DNA from 3 places in the Mesorhizobium sp. 128a genome. Region 3 is predicted to be linked to each of the others. Evidence: predicted binding sites of a transcription regulator. Region 3 holds the regulator's gene; each other region holds the start of a gene.
The links. The regulator PhoB, encoded in region 3, activates phosphate uptake and scavenging genes when phosphate is short. The targets are predictions, from matches to a motif close to TGTCATNNANCTGTCAT.

Region 1: a site for PhoB is predicted at 5,225-5,241, ahead of ACWTU9_RS25650 (alpha-D-ribose 1-methylphosphonate 5-triphosphate diphosphatase). Genes of this name have one in related genera too.
Region 2: a site for PhoB is predicted at 2,690-2,706, ahead of ACWTU9_RS16940 (esterase-like activity of phytase family protein). Genes of this name have one in related genera too.

Annotation. Positions count from the first base shown of each region.
Region 1 covers NZ_JBSPKY010000018.1:55,828-65,581, reverse strand. Annotated here, with positions in the region: gene ACWTU9_RS25670 (FAD-binding dehydrogenase) at 1-894, opposite strand, end outside; gene ACWTU9_RS25665 (aldehyde dehydrogenase family protein) at 942-2,654, opposite strand; gene ACWTU9_RS25660 (alanine racemase) at 2,676-3,848, opposite strand; gene ACWTU9_RS25655 (D-arabinono-1,4-lactone oxidase) at 3,845-5,224, opposite strand; gene ACWTU9_RS25650 (alpha-D-ribose 1-methylphosphonate 5-triphosphate diphosphatase) at 5,448-6,614, shown strand; gene uxuA (mannonate dehydratase) at 6,637-7,821, opposite strand; gene ACWTU9_RS25640 (SDR family NAD(P)-dependent oxidoreductase) at 7,905-8,690, shown strand; gene ACWTU9_RS25635 (amidohydrolase family protein) at 8,723-9,559, opposite strand; gene ACWTU9_RS25630 (hypothetical protein) at 9,692-9,754, opposite strand, start outside.
Region 2 covers NZ_JBSPKY010000009.1:171,764-181,517, forward strand. Annotated here, with positions in the region: gene ACWTU9_RS16930 (MATE family efflux transporter) at 1-53, opposite strand, end outside; gene ACWTU9_RS16935 (L,D-transpeptidase) at 242-1,036, shown strand; gene ACWTU9_RS16940 (esterase-like activity of phytase family protein) at 1,113-2,588, opposite strand; gene ACWTU9_RS16945 (bestrophin-like domain) at 2,760-3,515, shown strand; gene ACWTU9_RS16950 (ferritin family protein) at 3,587-3,901, shown strand; gene ACWTU9_RS16955 (LacI family DNA-binding transcriptional regulator) at 3,987-5,012, opposite strand; gene ACWTU9_RS16960 (Gfo/Idh/MocA family protein) at 5,208-6,239, shown strand; gene ACWTU9_RS16965 (sugar phosphate isomerase/epimerase family protein) at 6,236-7,144, shown strand; gene ACWTU9_RS16970 (substrate-binding domain-containing protein) at 7,245-8,252, shown strand; gene ACWTU9_RS16975 (ATP-binding cassette domain-containing protein) at 8,338-9,135, shown strand; gene ACWTU9_RS16980 (ABC transporter permease) at 9,132-9,754, shown strand, end outside.
Region 3 covers NZ_JBSPKY010000002.1:225,329-235,082, reverse strand. Annotated here, with positions in the region: gene ACWTU9_RS04785 (PAS domain-containing protein) at 1-939, shown strand, start outside; gene ACWTU9_RS04780 (substrate-binding domain-containing protein) at 1,435-2,463, shown strand; gene pstC (phosphate ABC transporter permease subunit PstC) at 2,560-4,020, shown strand; gene pstA (phosphate ABC transporter permease PstA) at 4,017-5,333, shown strand; gene pstB (phosphate ABC transporter ATP-binding protein PstB) at 5,351-6,175, shown strand; gene phoU (phosphate signaling complex protein PhoU) at 6,216-6,920, shown strand; gene phoB (phosphate regulon transcriptional regulator PhoB) at 6,937-7,626, shown strand; gene ACWTU9_RS04750 (ROK family protein) at 7,627-8,868, opposite strand; gene xylF (D-xylose ABC transporter substrate-binding protein) at 9,139-9,754, shown strand, end outside.

The DNA of each region.
Region 1 (9,754 bases), on a different contig from region 3:
GCGGATGCCGTGGTTCGGCCAGATCGGATTCCAGTTCTTGATCCCCTCGACATAGTGCCACATCCGGTCGGCGTTGATCACCGCGCCGCCGGCGTCCTGGGTGATCGCCACCATGCGGCCATCGACATGGTGCGGCACACCGGCGACCATCCGCTTCGGCGCCGGCCCCAGCCGCTCGACCGGCCAGACCTTGCGGACAAGCTCGTGATTGCCGCCTATGCCGCCGGAGGTGACGATCACGGCGCCGGCCGAGAGTTCGAAATCACCAACGACGGTGCGGTTCGACTGCTTGCCGCGCTCGACGCTGGACGCCTCCAGGATTTCGCCAGCAACGCCGGTGACCGCGCCATTGGCCTTGATCAGCCGGCTGACCTGATGGCGGAATTTCAATGTGATCAGCCCCTTGGCGACGTGCTCGCGCACACGCCTTTCGAACGGCGCGACCACCCCCGGCCCAGTGCCCCATGTCAGGTGGAAGCGCGGCACCGAATTGCCATGGCCATTGGCCAGAGCGCCGCCGCGCTCGGCCCAGCCGACCACCGGCCACCAACGCATGCCCATGCCGTGCAGCCACGGCCGCATCTCGCCGGCGGCGAAATCGACATAGGCTTCCGCCACTTTCCTTGGCCAATGATCCTCAGGCCGGTCGAACTGGGCCGAACCCAACCAGTCCTGCCAGGCGAGGTCGCGGCTGTCCTTGATGCGCAAGCGGCGCTGCTCGGGCGTGTCGACCAGAAACAGGCCGCCGAGCGACCAGAACGCCTGGCCGCCGAGAAAACCGCCGCCCTCCTGCTCGACGATGATCACGCGCTTGCCGGCATCGCCGAGTTCCGCGGCAGCGGCCAGACCGGCCAGCCCGCCGCCAACGATGATTGCATCCGCGTCGTCAGCCATGGCGCAACTCCTGTCTCGGCTTTCTGTCGTTGTCTTCGCCGCTTGCGCTAGCCGCGCAGCGCGTTCCAGATGATGCGCGGCAGTTTCAGAAGGCTCGGCCGGTAATTGAACTCGGTGATCAGACGGCCGACGACATCAGCCCTTTTGTGGGTCAGGAACCAGGCCGGCTTCGGCATGATGCGGAACGGCGCTTCGAGCACGCTGCGTTCCGGCTTGTCGAACAAATAGGTGTTGTGGACGACGCCGATGCCACTCTGCACGTCGTCGAGCGTGTGGCCGGGGAAAGCGCCCCAGGTCGGCCGCAGCAGCGCGAACAGAACGCCGCTCCAGGAATTGATGCCGATTCCGCCATAGCGCAATTCAGCAACGATCTCCTCGAAGCGCTGCCGCCCGATCTCGGCGATTGTCTTGGGATGGATGAGAATGTTGGCGGCGAGTGTGCCGTGCAGCTTTTCATTGGCGTAGGCGACTGCAGCGCGCAGGTAGGATTCGGCATTGCCCGCCGGCAGCCGCATGACGCTGAGCGCCGGCGCAAACACCTCGGCGTTTTCGAGATAGGCGTCAGTGCCCGGCCGGAACGGCACCACCACGCAGGCCGGCCCGCCGGGCCGCTCGAATTTCTGCACGCTGTCGGCATGCGCTTCGAACGCGGTGAGGCGCTCGGTGGCACCGGGATAATAGGCTGGCCGCGACGGGGCCCTGTGCATCACCTTTTCCAGTGCCGCCAGCAGCGCTTCGGATTTGTCCCAGTTCTCCGGCAGCACCAGCATCTGGCAGGCGATGCAGTTGAAGCCGGAATTGTTGAGCTTCTGGGTCGCGATCAGTTCGGCATGATAGGCGATATCTGCATTCGACCATGGGCCGGGAACCACGATGGTAGGCGCCACGCCGCCGAGTTCCGAGGTGATGCGCCTGCTGTTCCTCGGCGTGCCCGCCGCCTTGTTCTTGCGGCCCTCCTCGCCGGGACCCCAGACGATCACATCATGCGAGGTGGCGGCACCGGTGATGTGCATGTCGTCGACGAGATCGTGGTTGCACAGGTAAGCGCCGACATCGGCACCGCCGCGCACGATGCGCAGCGCGCCGAACTCGATCAGCGGCCGCAACGCCGGCTTGAGGAAATCGATGAGATAGTCGTTGACCGGGTTCATCTTGAGCAGAACTACCTGGTGTTCGACGAGCAGCTTGTGCAGGCAGTCGAGCGGCGCGATCGAGGCGACATTGCCGGCGCCGAGCACGAGGCCGATCTTGCCCTTGCGGCTGGTGCGCGGCGCGTCATAGGCCGAGGCGGTGTTAGCGGCGAGGATCGCCTTGGTCACGCCGGGCTGCATCCAGATTTCGGCCTTGAGGCCGGTGAACAGCACCTTGTCCCAGACCGAATTCGGAACCACCGTCACCGCCACCTGTCCGTTGGGCAAGGTGCGGACCGGCAACTTGTCGAGGAATTTCTTGCCCTCCATCAGGCTCAGCGTGTGGATGAACTGGTTGCAGCCATCCATCAGAGCCGCCGGACCGGCCAGCCATTCCTCGCCTTCCAGCGGCGAGCCGGTCGGGATGCCCTTCTTGCGCGTCGCCGTCTTGACCCACGCTTCGGCGACCTCGCGGATGTGATCCTTGACCTGCCGCAGCAAGCCGATCCGCTCGCCATTCGAGGTCTGCGCCCAGTCAACCTTTTTGCTGTCGAGATCGGTGAGCGCCAGATCGAGTTCGGCTGCCCATTCAGGCTGCACGGGGTGGGTTTTGGCTGCCCTTGCGACCATCGTGTCCTCCTCCACTTCGATTTACGAAAACGGCAGCGCGGCCCATTGCTCGACGAATTTCCCGCCGGAATAGACCTGGATCGAACCGAACTGCTGTAGCACGAATTCGCTCTGCGTCGGACGCAGGAAGGCGTAGTCGTCGGGTCCGACATTGACGTCGTCGGGCAACGCCATGAATTGCTGATTGGTCGAAAAGCCGAACGTCTTGTCGGTCTTCATCCCGGCGGGATGGACGGGCTTGGCCATCCATTTGCCGCCGTAGAGAAAACAACCGCGCCGCGGCAACAGCCCTAGTTTCTGCAGCAGCCAGGAGCGCTCGTCGAGGCCCGGCAACCGGACATCGACAACCTTCAGGATCGGCGTCGAGATGAAAGCGGCAGGCTGCAATTGGCTGAGGCTGGGCACGTCGAAATCGGTCGGCAGCATGAAAGCCGATCCGATGGACAATTCATTGGCGCCGACCCAGCTGTCATAGAGCAACGCGGTGCTGCTGCCGCCAAGATTAAGGATCCTGCGCTGGTCGGGCGCGAGGCAGCCGACATACTGGCGAAACAGGCTGACGGCCTTGGCGCGCGCTTTGGCCGGTCCGCCGAGCAGTTTGGGGATATGGCCGATATGCGCTTCATAGGCCATGACGCCTTCGCATTTCAGCCGTGGATATTTCGCCAGCGCGGCAACCGCCCGCGCCAACGCGTCGGGGTCGCTGATACCGCCGCGATGCAGGCCGACATCGACCTCGAAGCAGATACGAAGCTCGCGGTCGAGCTCCGTGGCAAGCGCGCCGTAGGCGGCAAGCCGCTCCTCCGTATCGATCAGCCAGACGATGCGCGAGGTCGCCTCGCCAAGCCCGGCGAGCACTCCCTTGGTGAGGGAGTGTCTCGCGCCGGCAACCGGCATCGGCTTGCCGAGCAGGAGATCGACATCGGGAAAGGCTTTCAGCATTTCGGCGCTGATCGGCAGATGGAACGTCATCAACCTCTCGGTCGAAAACGCCGCACGGATGTGTTCGATGAGCGGCAGGCAAGGCAGCGACTTGTCGACGAGGCGCAGATCGAGGCCCGTGGCGAACTTCGCCTTGATCGCAGCAATGTTGTGATCGAGCCGGTCGAGATCGAGCACCAGGCAAGGTTGAAAGATCCCGGCCGCCCTGAGCGCGCCAGACAGGTCGGCGAAATAAGTGTCGGTCAGGCTCATGTCGCGACGCCAAGCAGCCTGGCCATGTAGGGGGACACGAAGCGGTTGTCGGGGTCCATCTCGCGACGCACCGCCATGGCATCGTTCCAGCGCGGATAGAGCGCGCTCAATTCCTTTGATGTCAGGCTGTGCATCTTGCCCCAATGCGGGCGGCCGCCGCGCTTCCTGAAGATCGGCTCGGCGGCGTTGAAGTACGCCATCGGATCGCGCTCGACGCCGTGATGGATGGCGATCGAACAGGTCGGGCGCTGGTAGAACGGGCTCAGCCAGATGTTGTCGGGCGCGACGACGCGAACCTCTATCGGGAAATAGACGTCCGGAAACCGCGTCTCGAGCAGCCTAATGAGTTCGCCGAGTGCACCAGCCCCTTCCTCGAACGGCAGGTGGTACTCCATCTCGTTGAACTTGACGTTGCGCTCCGAGGTGAAGACCTTCAGCCAGTCCTCGACATAGTCCTCTGCCGGCACTTTCGCGAAGGCGGAGCCGATGAGACGGCGGCGCAGCCATGGGAACCAGCTGAGATAGTCGCGCAGCTTCCTGAGTGTGGTAACGGCATCGTCGTCCTCCGTCGGCGGACGCACGGTTGCCGGCGCATCGGTGATATCGCTGGCGATCAGCAGCGCCTGACCGGAAAACGGCACGTAGTAGAACTCGGCCGAGCGGTGCGCCGTCATCGTGCGCTCGAATTGCGACAGCACATCGGCAATCGGCGCCGTCCAGCGGCGATGCCGCATCCGGTAACTCGCCATGTTGCGGATCGTCACTTCGGTGACGGCGCCGAAAGCGCCGAGCGAGGCACCCATGGCATCGATCATGTCAGGGCTTTTGGCGCGGTCGAACTCCTTCACAGCGCCGCGCCCATCGACGATCTGCATCGCCTCGAGCTGGGTGTGATAGGCGCCTAGCGTGATGCCCGAACCATGCGTGGCGGTGCCGAGCGCCCCACCGAAAGCCTGCTTGTCAATGTCACCCATATTCGGCAGCGCCTGGCCGACGCCATGCAGAAGTTTTGCCAGCGCGCCGATCTTGGTACCGGCGCCGACCCGCGCGGTCAGCTTGGCCGGATCGTGCGACTTTAGCCCCACGAATCGGTCGAGCGACAGGATGGTACCGTCATTCCTGACCAGCGGCGTGAAGGAATGTCCGGTTCCGACAAAGCGAACCGGCCCGGGCGACTTGCGAATAGCAACGCATAGCTCATCGAGAGTCTGCGGTTCGGCAAAAGCCTGCGGCCTGGCCGTGACATAACCCGACCAATTGCTCCACTGGCTGACAGCCTCTCCCACAATCGCCTCCCTGGAATGGCCGGCTTGACCGGTCTTGATCGCTGCACCGGAATAATATGATACATAGTCAGCTTTTTGGATATGATACATTGTCAGCTTTCTGTCAAGCTGGCAATCGAACGGTACGCTGCCCTGAGCCGGCTTGAGAAGAAAAGCGGCGTAAACTTTCATGACCGTGACTTTTCGCGTCAATCACAAGGCCCGTCACCGATTGTCATTTTTCGGGGGCAAGCAGCTGTTATGGGACGGCTGTCCCATGGTCTTGTCGACCGAAAACCCGTCCTGAACTGCCTGTCCCCCGAAGAGAAATCGTATGTGGCTAAGTGAATTCGAAATTGTCCTGCGCGACCGCATCATCCCGAGCGGCGCCATCCGCATCGAAAACGGCCGGATTGCCGAGATCCGTAACGAGCCGGTCGAAAATGCCGACATCTCAGGCGGCGGCCGACTGCTCCTCCCCGGCTTTATCGACATGCATGGCGACATGGTCGAGAAGGAAGTCGAGCCGCGCCTCGGCGTGCATGTGCCGATGCAGATCGGCATTGCCGAACTCGACAAGAAGCTGGCTTCGTGTGGCATCACCACGGCCTATGCCGCGCTCTCGTTCATCGGCGCCAGCATCACCAGCGGCGTGCAGCGGTCGGAAGACCATACCTCGGCGATCATCGACACAATTGCCGGGATGAAGGACCATCTGCTGGTCGACCACCGCATCCATGCCCGCTTCGAAGTCACCTTCACCCCGGCGGTTCCCATGCTGCAGAAGCTGATGGATGCCGGCAGGCTGCATCTGATCTCGCTGATGGACCATACGCCCGGACAGGGCCAGTATCGTGATGTCGAGCTCTACATCGCCCGCATCGCCAAGGAGCGCGGCATGTCGGTTGCCCAGGCGTCCGAGGTCGTCGGTCACCGCATGGCCGGCCGCGAAGGCCAGGGCGATGTGCTCAACGCTTTGCAGGACCTGTCGGCGCGTGCGCAGGCCAAGGGCGTCGCGCTTGCCTCGCATGACGACGACACGCTGGAGAAGGTGGAACTGGTTCATGGCCTGGGCGCTACGCTCAGCGAATTCCCGGTGACCCTGGAAGCGGCGCAGGAAGCCCGAAGGCTCGCAATGCATACCGTGATGGGAGCGCCCAACGCGCTGCGCGGCCAGTCCTATTCCGGCAATCTGTCGGCGCGGCAGGCTTATGAGGCTGGACTGCTCGACATGCTGGCCAGCGACTATCACCCGGCCTCGATCCTGCCGGCCGTGCTTGGGCTGGCTGAGCTGCGCAACGGCGGCTTGGTGACGGCGGCGGCGCTGACCAGCGCCAACCCGGCGACGGCACTAGGCCTTACCGATCGTGGCGCCATCGAGCCTGGACTTCTCGCCGATCTCGTCATCGCCGATCGCCGGCCGGTCGCGCGGGTGCGGGCGACATTCCGTGCCGGCCGCATGATCTACAGCGACGGCACACTGAACCGGCGCCGGCATTGAAACGCAAGCTGCTTGGCGCTTCTCAAGCCAGCCCGAACGTCTCCACGGCGCGCATGATGCCGCGCAGTTCGGCGAGGCCTTTCAGGCGGCCGATCAGCGAGTAGCCGGGGTTGATCCTCGTCTTGCCGATATCGTCAGCGAGCAGATGGCCATGGTCGGGCCGCATCGGGATTTGCCAGTCGGCGCGGCCCTCTCTGTGGCGACGCGCCTCTTCCTGCATCAACGCCAGGATGACATGCGCCATATCGGTGCCGCCCTCGAGATGCTCGGCCTCGTAGAACGAGCCGTCCTTCTCGATGGTGATGTTGCGCAGATGGGCGAAATGGATGCGATCGGCGAATTCCTTGACCATGGCGACAATGTTATTGTCGGCGCGCGTGCCGTAGGAGCCGGTGCAGAACGTCAGGCCATTGGCCTGGCTGTCGACGGCATTGAGAATGAAACGCGCATCCTCGGCGGTCGAAACGACGCGCGGCAGGCCATAAAGCGAAAACGGCGGGTCATCGGGATGGATGCACATGCGCACCCCCTCCTCTTCCGCCACCGGAATGATCTCGCGCAGGAACCAGGCGAGGTTGTCGCGCAGTTCCTTCGGCCCGATCCCCTCATAGTCCGCCAGCGCCTCGCGAAAACTGTCGCGGTCATATTTGCGCTCTGTCGCCGGCAGACCGGCGATGAGATTGCGCTCGATCTGGTCGATCTTCTCGGGCGGCAATTCCTTCAGCCGCGCTTCCGCCTGCGCAATACGTGCCGGCGTATAGCTTGCCGCACCGTTCTTGCGCTTCAACACGAACAGATCGTAGGCAGCGAAATCGATCGCATCGAAACGCAAGGCATACCCTGTCGTCGGCAGGCGGTAGGCAAGATCGGTGCGGGTCCAGTCGACCACCGGCATGAAGTTATAGCAGACCGTGGCGATGCCGGCCTTGGCCAGCACGCGGATCGAGTCGCGATAGTAGCCGGCATAGCGCTCGCGTTTCGGCGCGCCGATCTTGAAGGAATTGTGGACCGGGATGCTCTCGACGACCGACCAGGTCAGTCCGGCTTCCTCGATAATGCGCTTGCGCTCCAGCACTTCGGCTTCAGGCCACGCCCTGCCGTCATAGATGTGGTGCAGTGCCGAGACCACGCCGCTGGCGCCCGCCTGCTTGACATGATCGAGCGTCACCGGGTCGTCGGGTCCATACCAGCGCCAGCATTGTTCCATTTTCGGCTTTCCTTCTACGAGAGGTTGGCAACTTATTGTTGGACCGCGACGGGAGTCGATAGAAAATGGGGGAGTTTTCGAAAATGACGGATTTCAACGGCAAGGTGGCCTTGGTGACGGGGACCACAGGCATCGGCCTGGCGACCGCCCGACGCCTTGCGGCCGGTGGCGCCGCAATTATCGCCTGCGGCATCGACCGCGCCGCCAATGCGGCGATGAAAGCGCAGTTGGAAAGGGCTGGAGCAGCAGCGCTGGTCGTCGACACCGACGTCTCCGTCTCCGACCAGGTGCGCGACGCGGTGGCGGCTGGCGTCACAAAGTTCGGCGGCCTCGACGTCATCGTCAATTCGGCCGCGGTCCATCCCTATGGCACCGCCACGACGACCGACTGGGAAACCTGGAACCGCGCAATGACGGTCAATGTCGGTTCGATCTATCTGACTGCCCATTTCGGCATTCCGGAAATGATCAAGCGCGGCGGCGGCGCCATCGTCAACGTCGCCTCGGTGCAGGGCTTTGCCTGCCAGCAGAACGTCGCCGCCTATGCCACGACCAAGGGCGCCATCCACACGCTGACGCGCTCGCTGGCGCTCGACTATGCGGCGGTTGGCATCCGGGTGAATTCGGTCAGCCCGGGCTCGATCCGCACGCCCATCCTGGAAAAGGCCGCGCGTGGCGAGAGTGGCAGCGATGCCGATGTCGAAGAGGCCTACAAACGCTTCGGCGCGGCGCATCCACTCGGCCGCATCGGCGAACCGGAGGAAGTGGCGGAACTCATCGCCTTCCTGTGTTCGGCGAAAGCCGGTTTCTGCACCGGCGCCGATTACAGGATCGATGGCGGCCTGACCGCAGGCATCGGTGTTAAGTAGTCCACCGACGAGCGACAGCCACGGACAGAAAACTACAGGCTCCACATCCGCCTTGCGTTACCCGACAGCAGCTTCGCCCGCTCGCCGGTGCTTGCGCCGGCGATCAGCGCATGCGTCGCAGCCACCCAGGTCGCCAGGCCGCCGCCCAGAGTGCACACCGGCCAGTCGCTTCCCCACACGACCCGGTCCCAGCCGAAACTGCCGATCGTGTGCTCGACATAGGGGCGCAAGGTTTCGACGGTCCACGAACCGGCGTCGGCGTAAGCGACCACGCCAGAGATCTTGGCCGTCACATTGGGGCGCCGCGCGATCTCGGCCATGTGCTCGCGCCAGGGATGTTCGCCATTGCCCTTTATGTCGGGCACGCCACAATGATCGAGCACGAACTGAACATCGGGTGCGAGGTCGGCAAGCGCGATGGCGCGCGGAATCTGGTGCGGCAGAACGACGAAATCGAAGGTCAGCCCAGTGCCGGCAAGCCGTTTGATGTTGTCTCGAAACAGCCCGCTGTCCGAAAGCTCGTCCGGCATGACATGCAGCACGCGACGAAATCCCTTGACGAACGGATTGGCCTGCTGGCGCTCGAGATAGTCGGCAAAGCCGCCCTCCTCCGGCCGGCAGGACGCGATCGCGCCGCTGAGCAGGCTTCCCTCCTCCAGCGACTGCGCCCTGACATGGCTGGTCTCGGCCTCGATGTCGGCGGCATCGACATCGACCTCCATGTGAAGCGCCGCCTCGATCCCCGCGCGCCGCGCCTGAGTGGCATATTCTTCGTGCGAAAAATCGCGGTTGAGCGCCGGCACGCCGCCAAGCCAGGGATAGCGCAGCGCCGACAGGTCGATCAGATGCAGATGGGTGTCGATAATCATGCTTTCCTCGCCGGATCGGTTTCCTTTCATGGCCGGATGCCCGCGCCGGCGCATGAAATATGTTGCTCAGCCCCGTTTCGGGATTTCCTTATCCTCATCAGCGGCAGCGTCAGCCCGCGCGAGCCGGAAATTTCAAAGGCCTAGGATTGAAATGAAGACGACGTCAACGACCAAAAGGCCCGATAAAATCCATGC
Region 2 (9,754 bases), on a different contig from region 3:
GTGCGCGGGATGGGGCCGCTGGTCAGGTCGACGGTGCGCCGGCGCGCGGGCATTCTTTCGTCCACGGGCTGCTCGGCGAAGGTTCATCTCAAAGTCCGCCCGGCAATGATTGCCGATTTAACGGATAAGGTCGATGCGCCATCGGAACAGTCCGCCTGGCTGCCTCGCGCCAATCAGGTTCTCAAAGCATCCGGAATGGGATATGGATCGTCGCCGCGAGGGGTCGCAAATCGGGGGGATCATGTCCGACAATCCGCTTTTTTCCGAGCGCCTGAACCGGCGCGCGTTTCTCGGGGCATCCGCCTTGGGTGCCGCTTCCGTGGCGCTTTCGGCCTGCACAACCACGGACGTGGCGCCGCCGCCGGTGGCAGCGCCGCCGCCGCCGAGCGAATCGGCTTTCGGCGCTGCCGAAAGCATGTACGCGGCACGCGTCGACGAGGGCTATCAACTGCCGGCGATCCCGATATCCAAGCTCGATCCCAAGTTCGTGCGCCAGATCGTGACCGACCCGACCGGCGAAAAGCCGGGCACCATCATCGTCGATACGTCGGAACATTTCCTCTATCTGGTGCGCGATGGCGGCAAGGCGATCCGCTACGGCGTCAGCCTCGGCAAGGCCGGTTTCGGCTGGACCGGCAGCGCCGTGGTCCAGGCGCGCAAGAAGTGGCCGGTGTGGACGCCGCCGCCGGAAATGATTCAGCGCCGGCCGGAACTGGCGAAATACAAGGACGGCATGCCGCCGGGACCGCAGAGCCCGCTCGGCGCCCGTGCGCTCTATCTGTTCCGCGACGGCAAGGACACGATGTACCGGCTGCACGGCACGCCGGAATGGGATTCCATCGGCAAGAACGCGTCGTCGGGCTGCGTGCGCTTCATGAACCAGGACATCATCGACCTCTACAGCCGGGTCAACGGTGTAACCCAGGTTTATGTGCGCCCGAACCTGTCGCCGGCCGGCAAGATCATGGCCGTGTCGAGCCGGACCGCCGAGCCGATCGATGCCGGCGTGCCGAGGGATGCCGAGATTTTGAAATAGGGCGCCAGCGGTATCGCTGATCGCCGACAAAAAGGCGGACGCGCCGGGCGCGTCCGCTTTTTTCTGTTGTATGCGACTACTTCTTGGCGAGGCCGGGAAGCGTGACCTGATAGACCAGGAACATGGTGTCGACATCGGCGCCGTCTTCGGCCTTGTAGGGCGCGCCGACCTGGAAGCCGTCCTGGGCGAGGAAGTCGTTGTCATTGCCGACGAACAGGAAATAGTCGTCGGGCAGCGCCGGATCGAGCACGCTGACCACCGACATCGCCTCCCACTTCTCCGAGAGGTTGTTCTTGTCGTTCGGCTTGCCGTCATGCAGGCCGAAGCGGCTGAGTTCCTTGTTGTCGTTGATGTCGATGAACGGCGTCAGCTTGGCCGGGGTCACCGAGGGGTCGAGCACGCCCTTCGGCGCCAGCGGCTTGTCGGCGGCATCGAAGGCGCCACCGGCAATGTCGGTCGCGGCCGACACGTCGACAACGAAGATCTGGCGGACAAGCGAAGTGTCGCCCTTCACGCCCTGGCCGTTGCCGCTATCGCGCGTCAGCATCAGGAAGGTCTTGTCGGACAGCGCCACGATCTCGCTCTGCGCGGCGATCTTGGTCTTGCCCTTGTCGTCCTTGAACACCGGCAGCGGCACGACATATTCATGCGCCAGCTTGAGATGGGCCGGGTCTGTCGCGTCATAGACCAAAGCGCGGGTGTTCTGGCGCGTGGCGCCGGAATCGCCGCCGTCCTGGCGGGGTGCGGACTGCAGCACCGCAATCAGCGACTTGCCGTCCGGGGTCAGCGCCATGCCCTCGAGGCCCTGGTTGTTCTGGCGGCCGGTCTCGGGATCCTTCGGATCGGGCTCTGCGGCACCGGGACCCGGATTGTCGGAGGCGAAGTTCGGCGTGCCCTTGCGCATCGGCACCAGGGCCGCCGGCGGCTGCGTCGCCGACATCAGGTGGCCGTCGGCCGAGAAGCGATAGATGTTGGGACCATATTCGTCGGAGATGAACATTGTGCCGTCGGGCAGCCGCGCGATCGCCTCATTGTCGAGCGCCAGCTTGCCGTTGGCCTCGGGCAGCATCGGCATGTCGCCGCTGGCGGCGCGCACGCCATTGAGCGGGTCTAGGCCGGTGGCGTCGGCTCCCTTGTCGTCGGTCAGAAGCAGGGAATCGGAGAGCGTCGCCTTGACGCCGGTCTGTTCCTGGCCGGCGGCGGGTGTCGCGCCCAGTGCGGTCGGCGTGAACTCGATGTCGATGGTGTTGATGCGCGGCCGGTAGTCGGTGGTGCCGACGACATTGTAGCCACGATCCGGCAGCAGCCACAGCGAACCCTTGTAGCCGTCGGCGCCATGCTTCCAGCCGGCGGTGTCGATCGACATGCCGGAACCGGAGCCGAAGGTCTCGCCGAACTTGTCCTTGAGGTCGGCGGGGAGGCGGCCGACGCCGACCAGGCCCTTGTTGACGAAGCCGCCGACGGTGGCGGTGCTGTCGGCAAGGGCAGGGGTCAACGCGGTAAACAGCGCCAATGCGGCGCCGAGCGACAGGGTTCGGTGCGAGATTTTCATGGAGATCCTCTTTGTGACAGGCCTTCAAGCGGCCGAGACTGCAAAGGGCTCCGCGTCGCATCGACGATCTCGCCCTCCCGCAAGCGGTCTAGGACGTGAACATGATACTTGCGTGACAAGTGCGTTCTGCCGGCCATTGGCATTCGTTGCTTGCCGTGCAGAAATGGCTGCATGCACGAAACACTCATCTCGGTGGCTGTTTTCCTCTGCCTGACGGCGGCGCCGCTGGTCAGCATGGCTGTCTATGGCAAATTGCCCGCGCATCACCGCGAGGACGACACCAACAATGTGGTACGGCTGGCCGCCAACCTGTTCGTCGTCATGACCTCGCTGGTGCTTGGTCTGATGATCAACTCGGCAAAGAACACTTTCGAGTCGATCGACCGCAACGTGCACACATATGCGACGGAGTTGATCCTTCTCGACCGGTCGCTTCGACAATATGGGCCTGAGACTGCCGAGGTCCGTCAGCCACTGGTCGCTTATGTGCAAAGACAGACCAACAACTGGACAGAAGCCAACGAAACACCCCTCGTCGCCAACCGGCTGTCTGAACGTCTGTTGACCGAGATCAGCACACGATTGACCGCTCTGCAGCCTGCTGACGCAGCGCATGTTTCCGTGCAGGAGGACTCCCACCAGCATCTGCAGAAGGTGGTGGAACTGCGCTGGGCTTTGATTGAGCAATCGGAGGGTACCATCCCGCGGCCGCTGATCGTTATGCTCGTTGCCTGGCTGGTGCTGATCTTCGCCAGTTTCGGCTTCAGGGCGCCGCGGAATGCCATCACCATAGAGACGTTCGTGGTGTCGGCAGCGCTGATTGCCAGCGCTCTCTACCTCATCCTCGACATGGATATACCGTTCTCCGGTCCGATCCAGATCTCTTCTGCGCCTCTGCAGAGGACTTTGATTGAATTGCAGCAGTAAGCGGAACTTGCGGCGCTCCAGTGCATTCATGGGTACGGCCAGATTTGCCGGTCCGTTTGAGGGAGGGCGACATGGGCTTCGACCAGTATCACGAGCCGCCGGAAGAGCTGACGCAGAAGGTGCGGACCTTCGCCCGCATGATCACCTCGCTGATCGAGGAGGCGGAAGCGATCGGCTGGTACGAACAGCGCATGTCGGTCGAGAAGGACCCGCAGGCCAAGGCGATCATGAAGAATGCGCAAGGCGAGGAATTCAAGCATTTCGGCATGGATCTCGAATTCCTGCTGCGCCAGAAGAAGGAATGGCGGGCGGAGCTGAAGGAAATCCTGTTCACGACCGGCGACATCGTCAAGGCCGGCGAGCGGGGCGAGAAGAAGGTGGACTGAGGACGGTCCGCCCAGAGCAATTCCAGGAAAAGTGTGAAACGGTTTTCCGTCCGGAATTGCGTAAAAACAAGGATAGAGCGACGGATCAGTCGCTGTCGCGCGCGATCAGCTCCAGCGGCCAGACTTCGCGGATGATGCGCGGACCTTCGAGACCGGCAAAGGCCGGGATCGAGGCCAGCAGCATTTCGGCCAGCCGCCTTCCCATCGGCTCCAGCGCCGGGCGGAAGGCGGTCAGCGCCGGCGAGAAATAGCGGCAGAGCGGCGTGTCGACGATGACCGTCACCGCAATGTCGTGGCCGGGTCGGATGCCCATCTCGGCCAGTGCCTTGCAGCCGCCGAGCGCCATGGCGTCATTGTTGAAGATGATGGCCGTCGGCCGGTCCTTTGCCAGCATCACGCGCGGCGTCACCTGGTAGCCGCCGGCCTCGTTGATGAAGCCGTCGGCGATCAGCGCCGGATCAACCTCGATGCCGTGCCGCTTCAGCGCCTTGCGGTAGCCGTCGACGAACAGATAGCCGAAATTCAGATTGAGCGACGGGCGGATGGCGGCGATGCGGCTGTGGCCGCGCGCCACCAGCCGGTCGACGGCGTCGCTGCCGGCCTTTTCGAAATCGAGGTCGAGCGAGGGATAGGCCTTGCCGCCGGTGCGGCTGCGGCCGAGCGTGGCGAAGGGGAAGCCGGCCTCGAGCAGATAGTCGATGCGTTCATCCTCACGCCGCGTCCAGGCCAGCACCACGGCATCGGCCCGACGCGTCTCGACGACGCGGCGCAGGCGCTCCTGCTGATAGTCGCCTGGCGCGCCCATGACCACGGTGAGGTCGAGCCCGCTTTCGGCAAGCCGGCCCTGCAGCCCGATCAGGAACGGGATGAAGAACGGTTCGCCATATTGCTGGTCGCCCGGATGCGGCTGCAGCATGAAGGCGATCGAATGGGTGGCGCCTTGCCGCAGACTGCGGCCGGACTGGTTCGGTGAATAGTTCAGCTGCTTGGCGGCGGCGAGCACGCGCTGGCGGGTGTCGGCATTGACGTCGGCGCGGCCGTTCAGCGCCCGCGACACGGTGCCGATCGAAATGTTCAGGTGACGCGCAAGGTCGTGGATGCTGGACGCCAAGGACTGTTCTCCCCCTTGCCTTGGCTAGCACCGGCTGCCGCTCAGGCCAAGGCTTCGGGATGATTTTTGCTGGCAGCCGATTGACATTCTACGCCATCGGGTGTGTTCTCGTAAACGTTTACGGAAAAACGTTTACGGTGATGCTGTGGATGCCGTGACATTCGGTCTGGAGGGACCGGACGGGAGGAATGCCGAATGATGAATGCCGTCCTCGTCGGCTGTGGTGCGATGAGCAAGGCCTGGCTCGATGCCGCGAGGCAAATCGACGGGCTTGCAATTGTCGGCCTGGCCGATCTCGACGCCGAGCGGGCAAAGGCGAGGGCGCGTGAATACGGGCTGGATGGCGTCGTGATCGGCACCAGCCTCGAGCAGGTGCTCGGCCAGACAAAGCCGGACGCGGTGTTCGATGTCGTGGTTCCCGCCGCCCGCCGTGACGTCGCCTTCGCTGCCTTGGCCCACAACTGTCATTTGCTCACCGAAAAGCCGCTGGCCGACACGCCGGAAAATGCCCGCGCCATTGTCGAAGCGGCGCGCCGTGCCGGGCGCGTTCATGCCGTGGTGCAGAACCGGCGCTATGTCGCCAATGTCCGGCGCATAAGACGGTTTCTGGACTCGGGCGCCATCGGCAAGCCGACCAGCATCCATGCCGATTTCTTCGTCGCGCCGCATTTCGGCGGCTTTCGCGAGGAGATGGCGCATGTGCTGTTGCTCGACATGGCGATCCATACTTTCGACGCAGCCCGCTACATGGTCGGCGGAGAGCCGGCCGGCGTCTATTGCCAGGAGTGGGAGCCGGCCAATTCCTGGTACCGGCAGGGCTCGTCGGCCAGTGCCGTCTTCGACCTCGGCGGCGGCAAGGTGTTCACCTATGCCGGCTCTTGGTGCGCCGACGGTTTCCGCACCAGCTGGGAAGGCAGCTGGCGCATCGTCGCCGAGCGCGGCAGCCTCCTTTGGGATGGCAACGATACGCTGGAGGCGGAAATGATAGTGCTGGGCCGAGACGGCCTGTTCGCCAAAACCCAGCCTATCGACGTGCTGCCGCTCGATCCCGCCGACCGCGTTGGCGGCCATCTCGGCATCATCCGGGATTTCATGCAGGCAATCGAAACCGGGACCGAGCCGGAAACGCGTGGCGCCGACAACATCAAAAGCCTGGCCATGGTTTTCGGCGCCATCGAAAGCGCCGAGACCGGACGCCGCGTGACAATCGCACAGGACGCATCATGACGCCAAACCCGCTTCTCGACATCCGGATCGGCACCATGGTGCGGGCCAATCTCGACGATCCGGCGGCTTACATCAAACAGATCCTGCCGCTTGGGTTTGAGAGCATCCAGCCGTTCTTCTGGCAGACGCTGGGCGGCAAGGATCTGCCGCGGCTGGCCGGCGAGATTCGCGAGGCGATCGGCGATGCCGATGTCGCCGTGTCCTCGATCGGCGTGTTCGGCAATCCGCTGGAGGATGGCGAGGTCGATCGCGGCGTGCTCGCCGCCTGGGAAACTGTCATCGACAATGCGCATCTGTTCGGAGCTTCGATGGTCACTGGCTTCACCGGCCGCCTGCGCGGCAGGAAGCTGACCGACAGCCTGCCGCGCTTTCGCGAAGTGTGGGGGAAGCTGGCCAAGCGCGCCGCCGACAAGGGCGTGCGCATCGCCTTCGAGAATTGCGCCATGGATGGCAACTGGGCAACCGGCGACTGGAACATCGCCCACAATCCCGACGCCTGGGAGCTGATGTTCAACGAATTGCCAGACGAGAATCTGGGGCTCGAATGGGAGCCCTGCCATCAGCTCGTCTATCTCATCGATCCGGTCCCGCAGATCCGCAAATGGGCGCCGAAAATCTTCCATGTTCACGGCAAGGACGCGACGGTGCGCTGGGACGTCATCCGCGAGCATGGCGTGTTCGGCCGGCTGCCCTTCGTGCAGATGCGTACGCCCGGCTTCGGCGACAGCGACTGGACGCGGGTGATCAGCGAGTTGCGGCTGGCGGGCTACCAGGGCGCCATCGACATCGAAGGCTGGCACGACCCGGTCTATCGCGGCGATCTCGAAATCACCGGTCAGGTGCGTGCGCTGGAGTACCTCAAGCAATGCCGCGGAGGAGCGACCTATTTGCCGAACCCGGCGTGACGGCGGCCGGCGGGAGGAGCCGGCCTGAACAGATTGCGGCGCACTGCCGAAGCGAATGTCGAAAACCCTCGGCTTCCGAGGACAAAAGGGAGGAACGTGCATGAGCATCGCAATGAGAACGACACTTCTGCGCTCGACTGTCGTGGCCGTCGCCACGGCGCTGTGCGCCGCCATCTCCACTCTGCCGGCGCAGGCGCTCGACGCCCAATGGTGCAAGGATGTCCATATCCGCTTCTTCGTCGGCGGCGCCGAGGGCGACGCTTTCGGCACCATCGTCTATAATGGCGCCAAGCAAGCGGCGGCGGATCTCGGACCGAAGGTCGACTACATCTTCTCCGCCTGGAACATTGAAATGATGGTGCAGCAGCTGCGCGAGGCGGTCGCCGTCAAGCCCAACGGCATCGCCATGATGGGCCATCCGGGCGACGCCGCCATCATGCCGCTGGCCGAACAGGCGCACAAGGACGGCATCAAGATGATGTACCAGAACGTGCCCCTGCCGACGGTCGTCGCGGCGTTCGGCGGCGGCTATGTCGGCGCCCAGCAAGAGCAGCAGGGCCGTGCGCTCGGCGTCGAGGCGTTCAAGCTCGCCAAGCTGAAGGCCGGCGACAAGGCGATCATGATCGGGCCGTTCGACAATGAGAGCCGCGGCGCGCGCGAGCGCGGAACGGTCGCGGCGCTGAAGGAGGCAGGCGTCGAGGTGGTTCAAATCAGTTCGCAGACCGAATGGGCGGCGGATCCCAATCTCGCGATACCGGTGATCACGGCAGCTCTTTTGAACAATCCCGACGTGAAGGTGGTCGGTTACCCCGGCGGCCAGATGCTCGGCAATGTGCCGACATACATGCAGGCAGCAGGGCGCAAGCCCGGCGACATCTTCAATTTCGGCTTCGACACCAGTCCGCAGATCGTCGATGCCTTCAAAGGCGGCTGGGTGCAACTGACGGCCGACCAGCAACCGTTCCTGCAGGGCTATCTGCCGATCCTCAGCCTCTGCCAACAAGTGGTGCTGGGGCTGGCGCCGATGAATGTCGACACCGGCGCCGGTTTCGTCACGCCCGACAATTACGAGATCGTCGCCGAGCTCGCCAAGCAGGCGCTGCGCTGACCTCCCAAGCCGTCGGCCGGGTTTGGGCCCGGCCGGCGGGGCCGCCGGCGAAAAGGTCGGCATGCGACAATCAAGCGAGGATCCGATGGCCGAACGCCTTATCGAACTGCGCGACATCAGCAAGTCCTATGGCCAGGTCTATGCACTGGGCGGAGTCAATCTCAGCGTCGATCGCGGCGAGGTGGTCGGCCTCATCGGTGACAATGGCGCCGGCAAGTCGACGCTGATCAAGATCCTGTCGGGCGTGGTCAAGCCGACCAGCGGCGAGATTCTGGTGCGCGGCGAGCCGGTGACCGGATGGAGCGCGGCCCGCTCGCGCGACGCCGGCATAGAGACGGTGTTCCAGGATAGGGCGCTCGCCGTGCAGCAGACCATCGTGCGCAACATCTTCATGGGCCGCGAACTCACCGGCTTCATGGGCTTTCTGAAGGTCAACAAGGAGATCGAGGAGGCGAGCCGGCTGATGCGCGAGATCGGCTTCACCTCAAAGGTGTTCACGCCGCATTCGATCGTCGGCCAGCTGTCGGGCGGCGAACGCCAGGGCGTGGCGATCGCGCGCGCCATCTACAAGCAGGCAGAGCTGATCGTCCTCGACGAGCCGACGACGGCGCTGTCGCTGACCGAGACCGCCAAGGTATTCCATTTCGTGCGCCAGGTGCGGGCGAGCGGCCGCTCGATCCTGTTCATCGGCCACAACATCCATCATGTCTTCGACATCGCCGATCGCTTCGTCGTGCTCGATCGCGGCAGGGTCGCGCTGACCACCGACCGCAGCCAGGTCAAGTCGGCCGAGGATCTCATCAACTTCATGGAAGAGGTCGCGCATCCGGGCGGGTTGGCCGGGCTGCACGACGCCGGCGACGCGGAGCAGAGAGCACGATGAGCAAGACCATGGAACCCGATCTGCACGAGCCGGCGGCCAGCATTCCCCGCCCCAATTCCCAGAAGGAGTGGAAGCACCCATCCGATCACTGGATGCGCGGTTTCATCCTCGACAACCGCGCCTCGCTCGGCACGCTCGGCGTGTTCATCATCATGATGGCGGTGTTCATCATCGCCAACCCGACCGTCTTCACCACCTGGTATCTCTACAGCTCGGTGCTGACCACGCTGCCGGTGGCGCTGTTCGTGGTGGTGCCGCTGGTCTTTGTCGTCACCTGCAACGAAATCGACCTGTCGTTTCCGGCGACGATGGGCCTTGCTTCATGGGTCTTCGCGCTGGTCGTGCAGGCCGGCTATGATCCGTTCCTCGGCATCGCCGCGGCACTCGTCACCGGCATGCTGCTCGGTTTCCTGGTCGGGTCGTTGGTGGTCTATGGCGGGCTGTCGTCGCTGATCGCCACGCTCGGCATGAATTTCCTGCTGCGCGGCCTGATCCAGATCATCAACGAGGGCAAGTCGATCTCGCTGACCAGCCTCAGCGGCAGCTGGGTCTACACGATCTTCTCCAGCCAGATCCACGGTATCCCGGTGCAGATCTTCTGGGCCATTGCCTTCGTCGT
Region 3 (9,754 bases):
GCGCGGGTGCTGATCGTCGACGACAATGCCGTCAACCGCTCGATCCTGACCGAGCAGATGGTGTCGTGGACGTTCGATTCCTGCGCCGCCGAAAGCGGCGCCGAAGGGCTGAAGGTGCTGGTCGCCGCGGCTGCCTATGGCGTGCCGGTCGACTGCGTGGTGCTCGACTACCAGATGCCGGGGATGAGCGGTGCCGAAATGGCGCGCATCGTGCGCAACACCGCAGGGCTGGCCGACACGCCAATCATCATGCTGACCTCGGTCGACCAGTCGCTCGCCAACACCGGCTACCGCGACCTCGGCATCGACGCGCAGCTGATCAAGCCGGCGCGGTCCTCGGTGCTGCTGGAGACGCTGGTCGCGACCATCCAGCGCCATCGCCACGACACGACAAGTCAGGCGCCGGAGGCGGCAAGCGGCGGTTCCGGCGAAACGATGGTACAGCCGGCGTCGGTGCCGCCGGCACGGGCCGCATCCGAGCGGGCGCAGCTGCATCCGCCGCCCGTGCGCGCCCGCGCCCGGGCGGGCGGCAACGAACGCGGGCTCGATATCCTCGTTGCCGAGGACAATGAGGTGAACCAGATGGTGTTCACCCAGATCCTCGGTGAAACCGGCTATAGCTTCGAGATCGTCGGCAATGGCCGCAAGGCGCTCGACGCGTTTGGCCGGCTCAATCCGCGCATGATCCTGATGGACGTCTCGATGCCGGAGATGAACGGACTCGAAGCCACCGCGGCGATTCGCCGGCTGGAGGAGGAGAGCGGCACGCATATCCCGATCGTCGGCGTCACCGCGCATGCCTTGAAGGGCGATCGCGAACGCTGCCTGGAAGCCGGTATGGATGACTATCTGCCCAAGCCGATCAGCCCGAAGGCGCTGCTCGAAAAGGTAGAACGCTGGGTCGGCATCGCGAGCGAAGCCCAACGAGACGCCGGCTAGCTGATATCGGCGCCGGGATTCGGCGGCGCCGCGGCGTTCAGTGATATGGTGCGATCGCACCATATCAAAGCTTGCGCCCAGTCGGGAAAATGGCGGCAACGAAACCGCTCATTCAGTTACGGGCGGGAGCAAGCGACCGCCGACAAAGAAACAGCGTCGAAATCTACCCCAACGGACCTGTTTTTGGCGATGGCTCGGCCAAGATACGCTCTGGCCACGGGCAACGCGCTCCCGTCCGGTTTTTCTTTCTCGGCATCGCAGCCTGCGATCTGCCGGGACAAATGCCGGCGCAAAATCCCGCAAGCTTATGATTCCAGCGGCAAACTGCGGCTCTCGCGAAGAGGCCGGCCGGCTGCGGCTTTCGGGGCGTCCACCCGACGTTACCGGGCTGACACGAAACTGTCATGCGACTGTAATAATCGAAGGCTATTGGCCTCAGCGGGCGCCGGCTGAAGAGGGCGCCGAGAGACCATATTCCGAACAGGAGCAGGCCACATGAAGAAATTCCTCGTTACGGCGTCGGCCGTGGCGCTTGCGCTCGCCGCATCGTCGGGTGTCGCCGCCGCGCGCGACCAGATCCAGGTCGCCGGTTCGTCGACCGTGCTACCCTACGCCAAGATCGTCGCCGAGCAGTTCGGCGAAACCTTCACCAACTTCAAGACCCCGGTGGTCGAGTCCGGCGGCAGCGGCGCCGGCATCAAGGAATTCTGCAAGGGCGTCGGCGAAGACACCATCGACATCGCCAACTCCTCGCGTCCGATCAAGAAGGACGAACTGAAGTCCTGTGCCGACGCGGGCGTCAAGGAAGTCCAGGAAGTCCGCATCGGCTATGACGGCATCGTCTTCGCCACCGACATCAAGGGCCCGGATTGGGCGCTGGTTCCGGCCGACATCTACAAGGCGCTCGCCGCCAAGCTGGTCGTTGACGGCAAGCTGGTCGACAATCCGAACACCAAGTGGAGCCAGGTCAACCCGAAGCTGCCCGACTGGGATATCGCCGCCTACATCCCCGGTGAAAAGCACGGCACCCGCGAAGTGTTCGAGACCAAGCTGCTCGACGCCGGCTGCGACAAGGACGCCCTGAAGGCCACCGGCATCGCCGACGACAAGGAAATCGGCAAGACCTGTATCGCCATCCGCAAGGACGGCAAGGCCGTCGACATCGACGGCGACTACACCGAGACGCTCGCCCGCATCGACTCCAACAAGACCGGCGTCGGCGTGTTCGGCCTCGCCTTCTACGAGAACAATGCCGACAAGCTGAAGGTCGCCACCGTGAAAGGCATCGTGCCTTCTACCGAGACCATCGCCGACGGCACCTACCCGGTGTCGCGCCCGCTGTTCTTCTACGTCAAGAAGGCGCATCTCGGTGTCGTCCCCGGCCTCAAGGAATATGTCGAGTTCTTCCTTGACGACCAGATGATCGGCCCGGAAAGCCCGCTCGCCCAGTACGGCCTGGTTTCGGCTCCCGACGCCGAGCGTCAGAGCCAGCGCGACGCCTTCGCCGCCGGAAAGACGATGTAATCAACTGACCGGATCAGGGCGCGGACCAAATCCGCGCCCTGATTTCGCCGCTTGCCGTAACGGCGGCGGCGATCTGAATTTTCCCAGGGGTGGGTGATGTCGTCCTTGCTCGTACTCGCCATAGTCGTTGTCATCGGCGTGGTCGCCTTCGTGATCGGCCGCCAGCGCGCCGCGGCGCACGATACCGGCAAGGTAAAGCCGCATTCGCGCGCCCACTATCACGGCTGGTGGGCCTTTCTGCTCGCCGTCCTGCCTGCCGTCCTGCTGCTCGCCGTCTGGGACATCGGCTCGTCCTTTTATCTCGACCGGCACATCCACGCCGCCCTGCCCGAGCGCACTGTCGACTCCAAGGTCGCCAGCGAAGCGCTCGACGTCAGCCTGGTGAAGAGCCTCGCCAAGGGCCTGCGCCGGCTCGATGCCGGCACGCCGCTTCCCGCCACGTTCGCTGAATTGCAGCCGCTGCTCATCGCCAAGGGCGTGGCGCTGGCCAGCGATACGCAGGATTACATGATCCCGATCGCCGCCGATGCGAACACGGTCCAGGATAGGCTCGGCCTGTTCGGCGCCGTCGTCACCTTGGCCTTGTCTGTCGCAGGCGCCTTCTATGCGCTGCGGCAGATCGCTCCACGCGCCAGGGCGCGCAACAATGTCGAGAGGCTGATGCTGTGGGGGCTGCTTGCGGCGTCGACCATCGCCATCCTGACCACGGTCGGCATCGTGCTTTCGATGCTGTTCCAGACCATCACCTTCTTCGAAAGCGTGTCGCCGATGAGCTTCTTCTTCGGCACCGTGTGGGATCCGCGTTTCGCCGCCGCCGGCTCCGGCGGCAGCCAGGGCCAGTTCGGCCTGATCCCGCTGCTCGCCGGCACGCTCTACATCGCTGCCGTCGCCCTGGTGGTGGCCGTGCCGGTCGGGCTGATGTCGGCTGTCTACATGTCCGAATATGCCTCGCGCAGCGTACGTTCGGTGGTCAAGCCGGCGCTGGAACTGCTGGCCGGCATCCCGACCATCGTCTACGGCATCTTCGCCGTGGTCACGCTCGGACCGTTCCTGCGCGACCTGTCGGCGGCACTCACCGGCGGTTCGCCCTTCATCCAGGGCCAGAGCATCTTCACCGCCGGCCTGGTGATGGGCGTGATGCTGATCCCGGTCGTGTCCTCGCTGTCCGACGACATCATCACCGCGGTGCCGCGCGCCATGCGTGACGGCTCGCTCGGCCTCGGCGCGACGCGCTCCGAGACGATCAAGCGGGTGATCCTGCCGGCCGCACTTCCGGGCATTGTCGGCGCCATCCTTTTGACGGCGTCGCGCGCCATCGGCGAGACGATGATTGTCGTGCTGGCGGCCGGCGTTGCCGCCAATCTCACCGCCAATCCATTCGAGGCGATGACGACCATCACCGTCAAGATCGTCAACCAGTTGACCGGCGACCTCGAGTTCAACTCGCCGCAGACGCTGGTCGCTTTCGCGCTCGGCCTGACGCTGTTCGCACTGACGCTGGTGATGAACATCGTCGCCCTCTACATCGTGCGCAAGTACCGGGAGCAGTACGAATGACCGACATTCCCCTGGACACGATGGCGGGCACTGTTGCGCGTCCGCGCCGCGATATCGGGCTGAAGGCGCGCTATGCCGCCGAACGCCGGTTCCGCATCTACGGTATGATTGCGATCTCGGTCGGCCTGGCTTTCCTGGCCATCATGCTGATCACCATCGTCTCGAAAGGCTATACGGCCTTCTGGCAGACGACGGTGACGCTGCCGATCACTTTCGACGAGAAGGTCATCGACCCGTCGAACAAGCGCGCCACCGATCCGAGCGTGCTGATCAAGGCGAACTATCCCAAGCTTGCCGACAACGCGCTGGTCGCCAAGCTCGGCATCGATCCGGCCAACAAGCCGATGATGCTGAAGCTCAAGGGCTTCCTGTCGGAAGGCGCCCGCGTCCAGCTGCGCGACATCGTCATGGCCGATCCGTCAGTGATCGGCACGACGCGCGACGTCAATATCCTGGCGGCCGCCAATCTCGACTCGGCATTCAAGGGCCAGATCGATCTCGGCGTCGAGGAGGCGCGCCGCAAGGTCTCCGACCAGCAGATCGAATGGATGAACAAGCTCAAGACCGACGGCGCGATGGCCGAACATTTCAACACCGGCCTGTTCACCTATGGCGCCTCCAGCCGGCCTGAGACGTCGGGCATGGGCGTGGCGATCATCGGCTCGTTCTACATGATGGTGATCGTGCTTCTCCTGGCACTGCCGATCGGCGTCGCCGCCTCGATCTATCTCGAGGAATTCGCCAAGAAGAACCGCTTCACCGACCTGATCGAAGTCAACATCAACAATCTGGCGGCGGTGCCGTCGATCGTCTTCGGCCTGCTTGGCCTCGCGGTGTTCATCAACTTCCTCGGCATGCCGCGCTCGGCCGCCTTCGTCGGCGGCCTGGTGCTGACCCTGATGACGCTGCCGACCATCATCATCGCGACGCGCGCCGCCCTTGCAGCGGTGCCCCCGTCGATCCGCTCGGCAGCGCTTGGCCTTGGCGCCTCGAAGATGCAGATGGTGTTCCAGCACATACTGCCGCTTGCCGCTCCCGGCATCCTCACCGGCACCATTATCGGGCTGGCGCGTGCGCTCGGCGAGACAGCGCCGCTGCTTCTGATCGGCATGGTCGCCTTCGTGGCCGACTATCCGAAGACGCCTTTCGATCCGGCGACCGCGCTGCCGGTGCAGATCTACATGTGGGCAAACGAGGCCGAACGCGCTTTTGTCGAGCGCATGTCCGGCGCCATCATCATCCTGCTCGTCTTCCTCATGGCCATGAACATCACCGCGATCGTGCTTCGGCGCCGGTTCGAGCGGCGCTGGTAGAAAAAAGGCAATTTGGTATGAACATCATGACCGAACAGTCCCTTGAAAACGCAGTGGGCGACAAAATGAACGCCAAGTCGAACGAAGTCATCAAGATGCGCGGCGACAAGGTCGGCGTGTTCTACGGCGAGAAGCAGGCGCTGTTCGATGTCAACCTCGACGTCCGACAGAACCAGGTGACGGCGCTGATCGGCCCGTCCGGCTGCGGCAAGTCGACCTTCCTGCGCTGCCTCAACCGCATGAACGACACCATCGATTCGGCGCGGGTGACGGGCAAGATCACGCTGGACGAAGACGACATCTACGACAAGAGCATCGACGTCGTCGAACTGCGCGCCCGTGTCGGCATGGTGTTCCAGAAGCCCAATCCGTTCCCGAAGTCGATCTACGAGAACGTTGCCTACGGCCCGCGCATCCATGGGCTGGCCAAGCGCAAGTCCGACATGGACCAGATCGTCGAATCCAGCCTGAAGAAGGCGGCGATCTGGAACGAGGTCAAGGACCGCCTGCAGGAGCCCGGCACCGGCCTGTCCGGCGGTCAGCAGCAGCGTCTGTGCATCGCGCGCGCCATCGCCGTGTCGCCGGAAGTGATCCTGATGGATGAGCCCTGCTCGGCGCTCGACCCGATCGCCACCGCCCGCGTCGAGGAGCTGATCGACGAACTGCGCCAGAACTACACGATCGTCATCGTCACCCACTCGATGCAGCAGGCGGCGCGCGTGTCGCAGCGCACGGCGATGTTCCATCTCGGCTACCTGGTCGAGGAGGGCGCCACCGACAAGATGTTCACCAACCCCGACGACAAGCGCACCCAGGACTACATTACCGGCCGCTTCGGCTGAGCCGTCCAGCGGTTGAATTTCAGGCACGAGGACCAGGATCATGGGTGAACATACCGTCGCCTCCTTCGATGAAGAGCTGGGGCAGATCAGCAAGCTGATCCGCGACATGGGCGATCTGGCCGGCTCGATGGTCAGCGGCTCGACCAAGGCGCTGCTCACTTCGGACAATGCGCTGGCGCAGCGCGTCGTTTCCGACGACGCCATCATGGACGCGCGCCAGCGCGAGCTCGACGACCGCGCCATCACGCTGATCGCTAAACGCCAGCCGGTGGCCAACGATCTGCGCGCCGTGGTCGGCTCGATCCGCATGGCCGGCGACCTCGAGCGCATCGGCGACCTTGCCAAAAACATCGCCAAGCGCGTCGGCACCGTCGGCCTCAGCGTCACGCCGCGCGACCTGTCGCACTCCATCGACGCGATGGCGCAACTGGTGCTGATCCAGGTGCAGGGCGTTGTCGAGGAATATGCTGCCGCCGATGCTGCAGCGCTGGCGAAACTCAGGAATGAGGACGAGCGCATCGACGTCAAATACACCTCGGTGTTCCGCGAGCTCTTGACCTACATGATGGAAGACCCGCGCAACATCACGGCCTGCACGCATCTCCTGTTCTGCGCCAAGAACCTGGAGCGCATCGGCGATCATGTCACCAACATCGCCGAAAATGCGTATTATGTGCTGACCGGCCAGCAATTGCCCGCCAATCGCCCGAAGCAGGACGAAACGGCGATGGCCACATCGCCCTGATAAAGGTGAACTGCTGATGATTGCGCCACGCATCATGGTCGTGGAGGATGAGGAGCCGCTGGGCGTGCTGCTCCGCTACAACCTCGAATCCGAAGGCTACCAGGTCGAGGTGGTTACACGCGGCGACGAGGCCGAAATCCGGCTGCAGGAAAACGTGCCGGATCTCTTGGTGCTCGACTGGATGGTGCCGGCGGTGTCCGGCATCGAGCTGTGCCGCCGGCTCAGGATGCGGCCCGAGACCGAGCGGCTGCCGATCATCATGCTGACCGCGCGCGGCGAAGAGAGCGACCGCGTGCGCGGCCTTTCCACCGGTGCCGACGATTATCTGGTCAAGCCGTTCTCGACGCCGGAGTTCATGGCGCGGGTGAAGGCGCTGCTGCGCCGCGCCAAGCCCGAAGTGCTGTCCAGCGTGCTCAAGGTCGGCGACATCGTGCTCGACCGCGAGTCGCACCGCGTCTACCGCAAGAAGAGCGAGATACGGCTGGGGCCGACCGAGTTCCGGCTGCTCGAATTCATGATGCGCCATCCCGGCCGTGTGTTCTCGCGCAGCCAGTTGCTCGACAATGTCTGGGGCGAGACGATCTATATCGACGAGCGCACGGTCGACGTGCATGTCGGGCGCTTGCGCAAGGCGGTCAACAATGGCCGCATGCCGGATGTGATCCGCACCATCCGTGGTGCGGGGTATGCGATCAGGGAAGACTGATCAGGCAACGCTCTTTCCAGCGCCCGCTCGCGCCTGCACGCCCGGCGCGAAAATCTCCTGGTCGACAAAGGTCAGCGCGCGCATGGCGCAGCCTTCGCGGATCAGCGGCAGCTCGTTGGGCTCGGTGTCGAAGGAGATTGACTTCGAGTGCTGGCCGCCGGCGGTCTGGGCAATCGCTTCGCGCAATGCCGGTTCGATCAGATCGAAGGCGGCGGCGCTGACGCCGACCATGGCGACCGGTGCCGGATCGATCAGCGCGAACAGGCTGCCGAGGCCGAAGCCGAGCGCCTCGCCGGCCTTGCGGTAGGCTTCCCGCTCCGGGCCATCGGTCTCGCGGGCCCGTGCGGCGAGCGCCCGCATGTCGGCGTCGCCGACATCGACCGGTTCGGCGTCCTCGCTCATCATTTTGGCGCTGCGCCAGATGGCATAGTTGCCGGCATAAGCCTCGACGCAGCCGCGCCGCCCGCAACGGCACAGCGCGCCGCCGGGCCGATGGATCATGTGGCCGAACTCGCCGCCCGACGAATGCGTGCCGGTGAACAGTTCGCCCTTCAACACCAGCCCCATGCCGATGCCGTGCGACAGCAGGATGGCGATGAAATCGTCGCGGTAGCGCTCAGGCTGGCGCCATTGCAGCGCCACTGCCATCATGTTGCAATCGTTTTCCATGGTGGCCGGAATGCCGAATTCTGCTTCCAGTATGTCAGCGAAGGCAATGTCGGTCAGCGGGGTGATCGGCGACCACAGCATGGCGCGCGCCTGCGAATCGGTGATGCCCTGGATGCCCATGGCAATGCGGGCGATGCTCTGGACATCGAGGTCGGGATCCTCGAGCCGCCGCCGCACGATTGCCGTGCATTCGCCGATCAGCTCGTCGCGCGGCATGGTCAACGTATCCAGCCGGCGCTGCTCCTCGGCGACCACCTGGCCGGCATAGTCGATGACGGTGACGGAAAGGAAATTAAGCGACAGCACCACGGTCATCACCGCCGCCGCTTCCGGATTGAGGCCCAGGCCGACTTGCGGCCGGCCGCGTTTCAGCGCTCCGGTCTCGCCTGCCTTGCTCTCGGCCAGGATGCCTTCCGCAATCAGGTCGGACGAGATTGCCGATATAGTCGAATGGCTGAGGCCGGTGGTCGCCGCGATCTCGGTGCGCGACGGCTGGCCGGCCCGGCGCACGGCCGAAATCACCATCGCGCGGTTGCGACGGCGCAGATCGTCGTGGCGGATTCCAACCGACATCTTTCTTGTTTCCTCCCGGTCCTCCTCCCGCCTCATGATAGTGAAGGCGGTCGGTGACACCAGCAAATATTGGCAGAAGCAGGCCGCCCTGTCATTGTTTATTGCGAGTCTCGAAAAAATTCACTGAGGCCATCAGATTCCATCAGAATCGATGTTGACAGCGTCTCGCCGTTGGATCAGTATTTTTTCGAGGCTCGAAAAAATAGAGCTTCTGTGTGCCGGCCTTCGGGCCAGTTTTGTCGCGCCGCGCGCGGCGCAGGGAGGATTATCATGAACAGATTTGCAGCCGCCATGCTGGCGGGTGTCGCCATGTCGCTGACGCTGGTGTCGGTCGCGCAGGCGAAGGACAAGGTCATCGGCGTGTCGTGGTCGAACTTCCAGGAAGAGCGCTGGAAGACCGACGAAGCGGCGATGAAGGCGGCGATCGAGGCGGCCGGCGACAAGTACATTTCCGCCGACGCGCAGTCCAATCCCGGCAAGCAGTTGACCGACGTCGAAAGCCTGATCTCGCAGGGCGCCAACTCGCTGATCATCCTGGCGCAGGACGCCTCGGCTATCGGCCCGGCGGTGCAGAAGGCGCTGGACGAAGGCATCCCGGTTGTCGGCTATGATCGCCTGATCGAGAACAAGGACGTCTTCTACCTGACCTTCGACAACAAGGAAGTCGGCCGCATGCAGGCCCGCGAAGTGTTCAAGGCGAAGCCTGAAGGCAACTACCTCTTCATCAAGGGCTCGGGTTCCGACCCGAATGCCGATTTCCTGTTCTCGGGCTCGATGGAAGTGCTCAAGGAAGCCATCGATTCCGGCAAGGTCAAGAATGTCGGCGAGGCCTACACGGATGGCTGGCTGCCGGCCAACGCCCAGAAGAACATGGAACAGTTCCTGA